DNA from 4 places in the Variovorax sp. Soil_C_26 genome. Region 2 is predicted to be linked to each of the others. Evidence: predicted binding sites of a transcription regulator. Region 2 holds the regulator's gene; each other region holds the start of a gene.

Region 1 (3,148 bases), on a different contig from region 2:
GGCTCTTCCTCGTGCTTTGCCAGCTTGCGTTCGAGTTCCGCGCGCGAATGCTCGCGCTGGCTCAGGAGCCGCAGCGCCCGGCCTTTGAGGGAAGGAGCACCAAAAGCCATGCGTCTCTTTCGCGTGCACGGCCTGCAACGGCCGTGCACCCTCGCCTTACTCGCCCTTGTCGGCCTTGGCCGCCTTCGCAGGCTTCTCGGCCTTTTCGGGCGGCAGCGCGTCGGCATCGGCCGCCAGCAGCGGAATGCCCAGCGACTCTCGCACCTTGTTCTCGATCTCGCGCGACAGCTCGGGGTTCTCGCGCAGGAACTCGCGCGCGTTGTCTCGGCCCTGGCCGATCTTCTCGCCGTTGTAGGCGTACCAGGCGCCCGACTTGTCGAGAATCTTGGCTGTGACGCCCATGTCGATGATCTCGCCCTCGCGGCTGATGCCCTCGCCGAACAGGATGTCGAACTCGGCCGTCTTGAAGGGCGGCGACACCTTGTTCTTCACCACCTTGACCTTGGTTTCGTTGCCGATGGCCTCGTCGCCCTTCTTGATGGTGCCGATGCGGCGGATGTCGAGGCGCACCGAGGCGTAGAACTTCAGCGCATTGCCGCCGGTGGTGGTTTCGGGCGAGCCGAACATCACGCCGATCTTCATGCGGATCTGGTTGATGAAGATGACCATGCAGTTGGTCTTCTTGATCGTGGCGGTGAGCTTGCGCAGCGCCTGGCTCATCAGGCGAGCCTGCAGGCCGGGCAGGGAATCACCCATTTCGCCTTCGATTTCGGCCTTGGGCGTGAGCGCGGCGACCGAGTCGATCACGATCAGGTCGACCGCGCCCGAACGCACCAGCGAATCGACGATCTCGAGCGCCTGCTCACCGGTGTCGGGCTGGCTGATCAGCAGGTCGGACAGGTTCACGCCGAGCTTCTGGGCGTATTGCACGTCGAGCGCGTGCTCGGCATCGACGAAGGCGCAGGTGCCGGCCTGCTTCTGCATGGAGGCGATGACCTGCAGCGTGAGCGTGGTCTTGCCCGACGATTCCGGGCCGTAGATCTCGATCACGCGGCCGCGCGGCAGGCCGCCGACGCCCAGGGCGATGTCCAGGCCCAGCGAGCCGGTGGAGACCACCTGGATGTCTTCGAGCGCTTCGCCTTCGCCGAGCCGCATGATCGTGCCCTTGCCGAACTGCTTTTCGATCTGCGCCAGCGCGGCCTGCAGGGCCTTGGCCTTTTCACTGTTGGCGACCGAGATGCTTGCGCCCTTGACGACTGTGTCCATGTGGAAACTCCTGAAAAATCAATGACTTGTGTGCGACTGCCAGCGCTCTGCTTTTAACCACAGGCTGGATGCTTGAACAGTAGTGTAGGGCTTGGTGAATTCGAGTAAACCCATTTTTTGGTCAGTTTGCTTTACCATTTGCCCGTGGCCGACATTGCATTCCCCCCCGACCCCGACGCATGGCGACAGACCCATTTGGGCCGCCTGCTGGGCCACGCCATGCGGCGATTCGACGCGCGCGTGCTCGAACTCATGGCGCACGACGTCGAGGTGCCGCTGGCGCTCTCGAACCTCGCGGCGCGCGCGCAGGTGAGTGCCGCACACATCCACATCACCCGGCACCTGGCGCGCGAGGGTTCACGCCTCACCGACCTGGCCGACCGCGCGGGCATGACCAAGCAGGCCATGGGCGCCCTGGTGGACCAGTGCGAGGCCTGGGGACTGGTCACGCGCGGGCCCGATCCGCTCGACGCGCGGGCGCGTCGCGTGCGCTTCACCGCCGACGGGCTGGCCTGGCTCGACGCCTTCCGCAGTGCCGTGACGCAGGCCGAACGCGAGTTCCGCGACAGCGTCGGCCATGACGTCGCCACCGTGGTAACCATCGGTCTCGAAGCCTACACAGCGGGCTAGACTCGGCCGGAGACATACAAATGTGAAGGGCGCCAGCGCGGCGCCCGAACCGGCCGGAGGTGGCGCATGCGGATTCTGATTGCGGAGGATGACCAGGTGCTGGCCGACGCCCTGCTGCGCAGCCTGCGCACCTCCGGCGCGGCGGTCGACCACGTGGCGAACGGCTCGCAGGCCGATACCGCGCTCATGACGCACAACGAGTTCGACCTGCTGATCCTCGACCTCGGCCTGCCGAGCCTGCACGGCATCGAGATCCTCAAGCGCCTGCGCGCACGCGGTTCGCAATTGCCGGTGCTGGTGCTCACCGCGGCCGACAGCGTGGAGGAGCGCGTCAAGGGCCTGGACCACGGCGCCGACGACTACATGGCCAAGCCGTTCAGTCTGCAGGAGCTCGAGGCGCGCGTGCGGGCGCTCACGCGGCGCGGCATGGGCGCCACCAGCAACACCATCCGCCACGGCCCGCTGGTCTACGACCAGGCCGGCCGCGTCGCCACCATCGAAGGCAAGATGGTCGAACTCTCGGCGCGCGAACTCGGCCTGCTCGAGGTGCTGTTGCAGCGCGCCGGGCGCCTGGTCAGCAAGGACCAGTTGGTGGAGCGCCTCTGCGAATGGGGCGAGGAAGTGAGCCTCAACGCGATCGAGGTCTACATCCACCGGCTGCGCAAGAAGATCGAGAAGGGGCCGGTGCGCATCGCGACCGTGCGCGGACTGGGCTACTGTCTGGAGAAGATCCAAGGTTGATGCCCTGGATCTTCTGCGGCCTCACCGCTGTTTGCGCAGGGCGGCCCAGAACATGCCCCCCTTCCGATTTCGAGCCAGGAACACGATGTTTCGATAGTAGCCGTTGATGTCATAGAAGCCAGCGGCAGAAAATGCAATAGCAGCCGGACCCTGATAGGCGGAGTCCGTTATCAGCAGGCATTTCTCGCTGTCGCTGTTGCTGGCATCCACCGCATTCATGGTAAAGCCATACATGTTCTTGGCCGTGCCGGGCTGCGCCTGCGTGATCGCGCCCGAGATACGGCAGACGCCAATCTGCTCGCCCGCTGTCTCTCCCGTGAAAGCGCCTTGCGCGCCGACATCGATAGAAATGCTGAGAGACTCGTTCTTGTCCAAACTGGACCAACGACCAAGGACACTTTCCTGCGAAACGGCCAATGCGTTGCTGACCTCGTATTCGAAGGGCCCGAATGGGCGAGAGGCGGAAGTCCCTCGAACATGGTTGCCCGTCATGGATTTCTGCGGCTCGAAT
Region 2 (3,148 bases):
GGCGCAGCTCGCCTCGCGGCCCCAGATCACGACCTGCATGCCGAACGCCTGGCCGTAGCGCGCCACCAGTTGGCCGATGCGACCATAGCCCCAGATGCAGAGCGTCTTGCCCTTGAGCACCGAGCCGAGCCCGAAGTTGGGCGGCATCGACGCCGACTTGAGACCCGACTGCTGCCACGCGCCGTGCTTGAGGTTGCTGATGTACTGCGGCAGCCGGCGCATGGCCGCCATGATCAGCGCCCAGGTGAGTTCGGCGGGCGCCTGCGGCGAGCCGCTGCCCTCGGCCACAGCCACGCCGCGCTCGGTGCAGGCCGCGACGTCGATGTGGCCGCCGACGCGGCCGGTCTGGGAAATGAGTTTGAGCCGGGGCAGCTTCTCGATCAGCTGCCGCGAGATGTGGGTGCGCTCCCGGATCAGCACGATCACGTCGGCGTCTTTCAGGCGCACCGAGAGCTGGCCGATGCCTTTCACGGTGTTGGTGTAGACCTTGGCGGCGTAGGCGTCGAGCTTGGCGGCGCAGCGCAGCTTGCGCACGGCGTCCTGGTAATCGTCGAGGATCACAATATTCATGGCGTGCAATTGTGCCTCGCAGCACTGGCACGGCGCGCGCCTGAACGTTTGGATACCCGGCCCCGGGGAAAGTCACCGGGGCGTGCACGGGCTCAGTGCAGGTGCGCGGACCGCGGTGCGGCACTCACGGCTTCCATGGCCTCGAGCGCGGCGAGCCGGTCGAGCTCGGCGCAGACATCGGCCATACGCCCCGAAATCACCATCCGGTTGGTGCTGCGTTTTTCGCCCTGGTGATCGACCACGCGGATCACGCGCAGCGGCCGTGCAGGCGCGGCAGCGGCCTTGGGTGCCGCCTGGGCATGGGGCCGGGCCGCGCAGGCAGGGCGAACGACGAGGCCGCCATGCAAGCCTGCGGACGCAGCACGGCCATCGCGGTGGCGGGCACTGCGCGCGGGCAGCAACCGGCTGGCCAGCGACTGCAGCGGCATCCAAAGGTCAACGATAGCGAGAAGGGCGATTCCCATGTGAACTCCAAGAAGGTTTGAGGTTGAACACAGGCAGGATTGCTTTCGCCGGACGCAACAGGGTGATGGCGCCAGTTGCGCCATACGCCCGCCACCTGTTGCGGCTGGATGGATGGTTTCGGTTGTCAGCAGCCGGTTTGGCGGCTACATCAGCATGGTGTTGCGGATCAGGCCCACGGCAAGGCCCTCGATCTCGAACGGCTCGCCGGGCTGGACCACGATGGTCGGATAGTCGGGGTTTTCAGCGTGCAGCTCGATCACCTGCTTGTTGCGCTTGAGGCGCTTGACAGTGACTTCGTCGCCGAGGCGGGCCACCACGATCTGGCCGTTGCGGGCTTCCTTGGTGGCTTGCACCGCGAGCAGGTCGCCGTCCATGATGCCGGCGTCGCGCATCGACATGCCGCGCACCTTGAGCAGGTAGTCGGGCTGCTGCTGGAACAGGGTGTTTTCGACGTAGTAGGTCTGGTCGACGTGCTCCTGCGCGAGGATCGGCGAGCCCGCGGCCACGCGGCCGATGAGCGGCAGCGCGAGCTGCGCCATGCCGGGCAGCGAGAGCGAGAACTGCCCGCCTTCGCGGTGCCGGGTCTCGTTGAGCGAGCGCAGCGCGTCGCCCTTGAGCCGGATGCCGCGCGAGGTGCCGCTGACGAGTTCGATCACGCCCTTGCGGGCCAGCGCCTGCAGATGCTCCTCGGCCGCGTTCGCGGATTTGAAGCCGAGTTCGTTGGCGATCTCGGCGCGCGTGGGTGGCGCGCCAGTGCGTGCGATGGCGCTCTGGATCAAGTCCAGGATCTGTTGCTGGCGGGCGGTAAGCTTCACGGCAAACTGCATAGTGGTTCCTTGCGGCACTGGCTAGATATCCAGTAACTGTATTTTTAACCAGTTTTTAAAAGTTGGCAAGCATGGTGAATTCATCAGGTCCTGGTGTGCGGCGTATCGTGGTGTTGGGCACGGGCGGCACCATCGCAGGCCGCGCCGCCGATGACGGCGACAACATCGGTTACACCGCGGGCGAGGTCGTGGTGGCCGATCTGCTTGGCGGCATCGGTGCCCCCGCGGGCTTTGCGCTCGTGGCCGAGCAGGTTGCCCAGCTCGACAGCAAGGACATGGGCTTTGACGTCTGGCTGCAACTCGCCGAGCGCTGCGCTGTGTGGCTCGCCGAGCCTGACGTGGCGGGCGTGGTGGTCACCCATGGCACCGACACCATCGAGGAGACGGCCTTCTTCCTCCACTCGGTGCTCGCGCCGGCCAAGCCGATCGTGTTGACCTGCGCCATGCGCCCGGCAAGCTCCCTCTCGCCCGATGGCCCGCAGAACCTGCGCGATGCCGTCGCGGTCGCCGGCGCGACGGGCGCGAAAGGGACGACTGTGGTCTGTGCCGGCACGGTGCATGGTGCGCTCGACGTCCAGAAGGTGCACACGTACCGTCCTGATGCGTTTGCATCGGGCGACGCCGGCCCGGTCGCCTACGTGGAAGAGGGTGTGGTTCGGCGCCTGCGGGACTGGCCCGGCGCCGTGCCGGGCGGCGCTGGCGTAGGGCTGCGCGCGGTCGCGGGAGCGGTCGCGGCGGCAGGGTGGCCGCGGGTCGAGATCGTCATGAGCCATGCCGGCGCCAGCGGCGCGCTGATCGACCTGCTGTGCCAGGAGCGCGCCGGCGGCGTCGCCGAGCCGGTCCGCGGACTGGTCGTGGCGGCCACCGGCAATGGCACACTGCACCAGACGCTCGAGGCTGCTGCCGTGCGCGCGGAACAGGCTGGTATCCCGGTGTTGCGCGCCACGCGTTGCGCGAGCGGCCGCATTCTGCCGCGGCCCGACGACCGGCTGCGCGATGCGGGCGCGCTGACGCCGGTCAAGGCGCGCGTTGCGTTGATGCTCGAACTGCTGGGAAGGGGAAAAGAAGACGCCGCCTGAACCGCAGCGCCGGCGCGGCGCTCAGCTGCTCAGGGCCGCCAATGCGCGCTGCGTGATCTCGTCGACCGTACCGACGCCCTTGATGGCGCGGTACTTGGGCGCATTGGCCGGGTCGGCCTTGGCCCATGCGGAGTAGTAGTCGACCAGCGGACGGGTCTGCTCGCTGTAGACCTCGAGGCGCTTGCGAACGGTTTCTTCCTCGTCGTC
Region 3 (3,148 bases), on a different contig from region 2:
CTGATCGAGCGCTTCGGCGTGCGCGCGATCGTGTTCACGGGCGTGGCGGGCGGGCTGGCACCGGGCGTGGCGGTGGGCGACGTGGTCGTCGCCACGCAACTGCTGCAGCACGACCTCGATGCCTCGCCGATCTTCCCGAAGTACGAAGTGCCGCTCATGGGGCTGTCGCGCTTCGCCGCGGATGCGTCGATCAGCGACGGCATTGCCGCGGCGGCCGAGGGCATGCTGCGCGACCCCGTGGCGCTGCTGGGGCGGCATGCGGTCGATGCCTTCGGCCTGCGTGCGCCGAAACTGCACCGCGGCCTGGTCGTGAGCGGCGACCGCTTCGTGTCGACCAGCGCCGAGAGCGCCGCCTTGCGCCGCGACCTGCCTGAGGCGCTGGCGGTGGAGATGGAGGGCGCAGCGATGTCCCAGGCGTGCCACGACCACGGCGTGCCCTTCGCAGCGGTGCGCACCATATCCGACCGCGCCGACGACGCGGCGCATGGCGACTTCGCGCGCTTCGTCGCCGAGGTGGCGAGCCGCTACAGCCTCGCGCTCGTCAGCGGCTGGCTCGCAGCGCGACCCCTTGCCCAGGGTTAGCAGGCCCTACTTGAGCCAGCCGCGGTGGCGGAAGTACCACATCGGCCCCAGCGCGCTCGCGGCCATCAGCGCGAGCGCATACGGGTAGCCGATCGCCCAGTCGAGCTCGGGCATGAACTTGAAGTTCATGCCGTAGATGCTCGCGATCAGCGTCGGCGGCAGCAATGCGACGCTCGCGACCGAGAAGATCTTGATGGTCTTGTTCTGGTTGATGTTGATGAAACCGACGGTCGCATCCATCAGGAAGTTGATCTTGTCGAACAGGAAGGCCGTGTGGTTGTCGAGCGATTCGATGTCCCGCATGATCTGCCGCGCTTCCTCGAACTGCTCGGCGTTGAGCATGCGGCTGCGCATCAAAAAGCTCACTGCGCGGCGCGTGTCCATCACGTTGCGGCGGATGCGGCCGTTCAGGTCTTCCTGGCGCGCGATGGCGCCGAGCACCTCGCCGGCCAGCTCGTCGCTGACGTTGCCTTCGAGCACCTTCTTGCCCGCGATCTCGAGCTCGTCGTAGATGTTCTCGAGCGTGTCGGCCGAGTATTCGGCGTCGGCGTCGAAGAGCTTGAGCAGTACTTCCTTCGCGTCCTCGATCAGGCCCGGCGCACGGCGCGCACGCATGCGCAGCAGGCGGAACACCGGCACGTCCTCGTCGTGGATCGAGAACAGCACGCCGCAGCTGCGGAGTTCGGTGTTGTGCTGGTTCAGGATGAAGGCCACGCGCACCGAGCGCGGATCCTCGTCGTCGTCGATCAGGAAGTCGGAGCGGATGTGCAGCTCGCCGTTGTCTTCCTCGTAGAAGCGCGCGGACTCCTCGATGTCCTCGTCCATCGCGTCTTCGGGAATCGAGAGGCCGTAGTACTGCTTGATCCAGCGCTTTTCCTCGAGCGTGGGCGACTCGAGGTCGACCCAGATGGGCTGGAACTTGGACAGCTCCTCGAGGGCCTCGATCTCTTCCTGGACAAGGCGGCCGTTGGCGAGCGTGAAGATATTGAGCATGGGCTCACTCCCTTGAAATGGCTGTGGCGGAGGGGCAGGGAAGGGGCGCTTTCAAATCCCGGCCCCGCGCCGGCGCTTCGCAGAAGGCGTCAGCAGGTGGGAGTTGAAAGCTGCAGAGACGGAGCGGTTTCCATGGTGCGGTCTCGGGTGGCAGCAAGGCCGCGATTATGTCATCGGCCCTGTGTCACGACGCGGGCGATCTGGATGGACATACAGTAGAGTTGCACCCATGCAGACCACTGCGCCTCCCGTCCTCCCCGCCACCGCCGCCACCCAGGCCGAGCGCCTCGCTGCCGCGCTGTCGGCCCTCAACGACGCGCAGCGCGCCGCGGTGGAGCACGGCGTCGGCGCCGTCGCGGGGCGCGACGACCGGCCGCTGCTGGTGATCGCCGGCGCCGGGTCCGGCAAGACCAGCACGCTCGCGCACCGGGTGGCGCGGTTGATCGCCGATGGGGTCGATCCGCAGCGCCTGCTGCTGCTGACCTTCTCGCGCCGTGCGGCGCAGGAAATGGAACGGCGCGCCGGGCAGGTGCTGGCGCGCGTGCTCGGCCTGCGTTCCGAAAAGCCACCCGCGCTGCCCTGGGCCGGCACCTTCCACGGCATCGGCGCGCGGCTGCTGCGCGAATATGCGGCCCACGTCGGCCTGGACGACCATTTCACGATCCACGACCGCGGCGATGCCGAGGACCTCATGGGCCTGGTGCGCCACGCGCTCGGCCTGTCGTCCACCGCCAACCGATTTCCGCGCAAGGGCACCTGCCTGTCGATCTACTCGCGCTGCGTCAACACGCGTGCGCCGATCGAGCGCGTGCTGGCCGAGGCCTTTCCCTGGTGCGCCGAGTGGGCGGCAGAGCTCAAGCGCCTGTTCGGTGCCTACGTCGAGGCCAAGCAGCAGCAGAACGTGCTCGACTACGACGACCTGCTGCTCTACTGGGCCGAGATGGTGGCCGAGCCCTCGCTCGCAGCGCTGATCGGCGCACGCTTCGACCATGTGCTGGTCGACGAGTACCAGGACACCAACTTGCTGCAGGCCTCGATCCTGCAGGCGCTCAAGCCCGACGGGCGCGGCGTGACCGTGGTGGGCGACGATGCGCAGTCGATCTACTCGTTCCGCGGCGCCACGGTGCGCAACATCCTCGACTTCCCGTCGCAGTTCTCGCAGGCCGCGCGCGTGGTCACGCTGGAGCGCAACTACCGCTCGACGCAGCCGATCCTCGACGTGTCGAACCGTGTCATCGCGCAGGCCGCCGAGCGGCATGCCAAGACGCTCTGGACCGACAAGCCCTCGGCCGGGCGGCCGCAGCTGGTGCTCGTGCCCGACGAGGCGCAGCAGGCGGTGTGGGTGGCCGACAAGGTGCTCGAACACCGCGAGGGCGGGCTCGCGCTCAAGTCGCAGGCGGTGCTGTTTCGCACCTCCACGCACAGCGCGGCACTCGAACTCGAGCTTGCGCGCCGCAACATTCCGTTCGTGAAGTACGGCGGCCTCAAGTTCCTCGAGGCCGGCCATGTGAAAGACCTGCTCGCGGTGCTGCGCTTCGCCGAGAACCCGCGCGGGCGCATGGCGGGCTTTCGC
Region 4 (3,148 bases), on a different contig from region 2:
TGCTGCGCCTGTTCGGCCTTCGGCTGCCTGCGCGCCTTGCCGGACGGTGCCTCGGGTTTCGCGTTCGCCTGCAGCGCTGGCCGCCAGGCCTGCTTGCGCTCGGGCCGGTGGTCGGCCTGCGCAGCGGGCACCACCACCCGCTCGGGCCCGAGCCGCACACTGAGCCGCTCGACCATCTCGTGCAGCTTGTCGCCCTTGCGGTTGTCCTCGGGCAGGAAGCTGGTGCTGGCGCCGGCCCACGGATCGGTCTCGAGCGTGCGCAGCCGAATCCAGCTGGCCGGCGCGGCGAGCGTGGCCAGCGCGAGCTTTTCGGACAGCAGGCGGCGCAGGTGCGCCATGTCCTGCGTGGGCTCGGCCGTGCGCACGGTGACCTGCTGGTACGGCGGCAGGTCGGCGCCGTTGAAGCGCCGCAGGTCGAGCGTCCATTGCAGCTCGAGCGCGCGCGCGCCGCGCTGGCGTGCGCGCAGCCAGATCTGCAGCGCCGACAGCAGCCGGTTGGCCGACCACATGAGCTCGGGTGCCGTTTCGGCCAGCGCGGGGAGTTCGAGCTTCTGCTCGAACACGTCGGGCAGCGTGAGCCACTGGTGGCTTTCTGGGCAGAAGCCCCAGGCAGCGTCGAGCGCATCGCGCAGCTCGGTGCCGAAGCGGCGCACGAAACCGCCGCGCGGCAGCGCCGCCACGTCGCCCCAGGTGCGGCAGCCCAGCCGCGCGAGCAGGTCGAGGTGGCCGCGCGCGGCGCTCAGGGTGTCGAGCGGCAGGCCCGCAGGCAAATCCCGAGGCCGGCGCTCGTTGCGCTCGAACAGGCGCAGCCGCGCGAGCGCGACCAGGCTGGTGGCGCCCTGCGCGCCGCGCATCACGGCGCCGGGCGCGGGGTTCTCGTGGGCCAGCTGGCGCATCAGCGACGTGCGCCCGCCCCACAGGCGTTCGCAGGCCGAGACTTCGAGCATCAGCGCCTCGTCCTGCCAGGCGACATGCGGCGTGTAGCGCAGCGCCCACCAGCCCAGCGCCTCGGGCGTGGGGAGCGTGGCGGCATCCGGCGCGTCGGGCGTGTCCGGCGCGTGAGGCTCAAGCGACCACCGCAATGCGATCCAGTGCATCGGGTCCCCCTTTCCACGCGTCGATGCGCACCACCGTGGCCGACGACGACGGCGCTGCGGCGGCCGGGTCGGCGGGCAGCATGCGGCCCTGCTGCTGCAGGCGCAGCTTGCGGCGCACCCGCGCGGCCGCGAGCAACGCACTCATGCGCTCGTTGCGTGCGGGCAGCACGACGGGCGCAGCCAGCGGCGGGCCGCGCCGCTTGAGGATGTGCAGCGCCATCTGCGAGGTGTCGGCCGGGTCGGTGTCGAGCTGGATGCGCAGCCGCGCGGGCGATGCCCCCTGCGCGGCCGAAGCGGGCCGGCATACGAACAGCAGCACCTCGTGCTGGGCGGCCGCGAGCTGCAGCCGCCGCAGTTCGCCGACGCGGGCCTGCGGCAGCCAGGCCAGCACCGCGGCCACCTCGGCGCAGCGCAGCGCCTGCTCGCAGGCCCAGAGCCGCGCGGGCGGCGCATGGCTCTTGATGCACATGAGCGCCTCGAGTGGCAGGCCCCCGGCCGCGAGCGAGGCGCCGCAGGGCTCGAAGGGCGCGCCGATCAGCACCACGGGACCGCCCCGCGCCTGCACCGCCTGGGCCAGCGCAGGCAGCAGCAGCTGCCAGACATGGGCCTCGGGCGTCGCCTGCAGCAACTCCGTCATCGCGCCCACGGGCCAGCCGCCGCCCGGCAGCTCGGCGTCGAGCGCGGCATGGCCGGTGGCGGCGACCTGGGCGTCGGCCAGGCCGAGCTCGTCGGCATGCCAGACGCCCCGGCCTGCGGCGGCGGAGAAGGAGTCGAGTGAAGGAAGACCCATGGTGATTGCGATTTAACTGTATTTTCATACAGTATTTGCCGCATTGGCAAGCGGCGGAAACCTTCTTTTCGGACGCCTTTCTCACATTCCTATGACTCATGTCACACGGACCAGAAAGCGTTTGAACGCCGACCGAGGCTCCGCTCCAATGCCTCTTTCGAAGGAGCCCCGCAATGACACCCAGCACCCCCATCACCGCCGGCCTCAATTACCTGCAGCCCGATGCGCTGCGACCTTTCAGCTACACCTTCCCGCCGCCGCCCGGCACGCCTTGGGAAAGTGGCCGCTATGCACTACACGCTGTGCCGATCGCGGATGCGCGCACGGCCACCGAGCCGCCGCGCATCGAACGCGAAGGCTTCGAACTGCGTGATGCGCCGACCGCCGTTTCGAACTTCCTGGACGACAACGAGGTCGCGGCCGTGTACCACCGCGAGGTGGCCGAACTGGCGCTCGCGGTCACTGGCGGCAGCCGCGCCCATGTGTTCGACCACCTGGTGCGCCGCCGCGAGGCCGACCGCACCGCGTTGAGCTTCGGACGGCGCGGTGCCGACGGCCGGGCCGCGGCCAACGGCCGCATCCACAACGACTACACCGAAGAGTCGGGCCGGCGCCGGCTCGCGCTGGTGCTCGGCGATACCGCCGAGGCGGCTTCGGTGCGGCGCTACTGCATCGTGAACGTGTGGCGCTCGATCCGCGGGCCCGTGCTCGACACGCCGCTGGCCGTTTGCGACGCGCGTTCGGTAATGGCCGCAGACCTGGTGAGCGCCGAGGTGCGCTACCCGCGCCGCACCGGCGAGATCTACCTGGCCACGCATTCGCCGGCGCATCGCTGGTCGTATTTCTCGGCGATGGACCGGCACGAGGCACTGGTCTTCAAGCAGTACGACGCGCAACTCGGCGGCGTCTCGCGCTTCACGCCGCATGCGGCCTTCGACCACCCCGACGCGCCGGCCGACGCGCCGCTGCGCGAGAGCATCGAGGCGCGCTGCCTGGTGGTGTTCGAATGACGTCGCCGCAAGCCCGCCCGGCGCTCGACTTCTGGTTCGACTTCGGCAGCAATTACAGCTATCTCAGCACCATGCGCATCGAGGAAGAGGCGGCCCGGCGCGGCATCGACATTCGCTGGCAGCCCTTTCTGCTGGGACCGATCTTCCGTTCCTTCGGCTGGGCCACGTCGCCCTTCGTGCTGCAGAAGGAAAAGGGCGACTACATGTGGAAGGACATGGCCCGCCAGTGCCGCAAGTACGACCTGCCATGG

What was found. The regulator LexA, encoded in region 2, represses DNA repair genes until DNA is damaged. The targets are predictions, from matches to a motif close to ACTGTATNNNNATACAGT.
Region 1: the regulator LexA is predicted to act here: its motif matches at 1,330-1,347, upstream of recA (recombinase RecA).
Region 3: the regulator LexA is predicted to act here: its motif matches at 1,775-1,792, upstream of AC3A6G_RS20425 (ATP-dependent helicase).
Region 4: the regulator LexA is predicted to act here: its motif matches at 1,903-1,920, upstream of imuA (translesion DNA synthesis-associated protein ImuA).

The regions. Positions count from the first base shown of each region.
Region 1 covers NZ_JBDGJC010000006.1:186,433-189,580, reverse strand. Annotated here, with positions in the region: gene recX (recombination regulator RecX) at 1-110, opposite strand, end outside; gene recA (recombinase RecA) at 157-1,266, opposite strand; gene AC3A6G_RS18675 (MarR family winged helix-turn-helix transcriptional regulator) at 1,411-1,896, shown strand; gene AC3A6G_RS18670 (response regulator) at 1,963-2,637, shown strand; gene AC3A6G_RS18665 (hypothetical protein) at 2,659-3,148, opposite strand, start outside.
Region 2 covers NZ_JBDGJC010000003.1:63,301-66,448, forward strand. Annotated here, with positions in the region: gene AC3A6G_RS09715 (D-2-hydroxyacid dehydrogenase family protein) at 1-570, opposite strand, end outside; gene AC3A6G_RS09720 (hypothetical protein) at 663-1,034, opposite strand; gene lexA (transcriptional repressor LexA) at 1,179-1,862, opposite strand; gene AC3A6G_RS09730 (asparaginase) at 1,934-2,941, shown strand; gene adk (adenylate kinase) at 2,963-3,148, opposite strand, start outside.
Region 3 covers NZ_JBDGJC010000007.1:172,850-175,997, reverse strand. Annotated here, with positions in the region: gene AC3A6G_RS20435 (5'-methylthioadenosine/adenosylhomocysteine nucleosidase) at 1-582, shown strand, start outside; gene corA (magnesium/cobalt transporter CorA) at 589-1,575, opposite strand; gene AC3A6G_RS20425 (ATP-dependent helicase) at 1,805-3,148, shown strand, end outside.
Region 4 covers NZ_JBDGJC010000001.1:120,972-124,119, forward strand. Annotated here, with positions in the region: gene AC3A6G_RS00515 (Y-family DNA polymerase) at 1-1,097, opposite strand, end outside; gene imuA (translesion DNA synthesis-associated protein ImuA) at 1,066-1,887, opposite strand; gene AC3A6G_RS00525 (CmcJ/NvfI family oxidoreductase) at 2,061-2,897, shown strand; partial or broken gene AC3A6G_RS00530 (DsbA family protein) at 2,894-3,148, shown strand, end outside.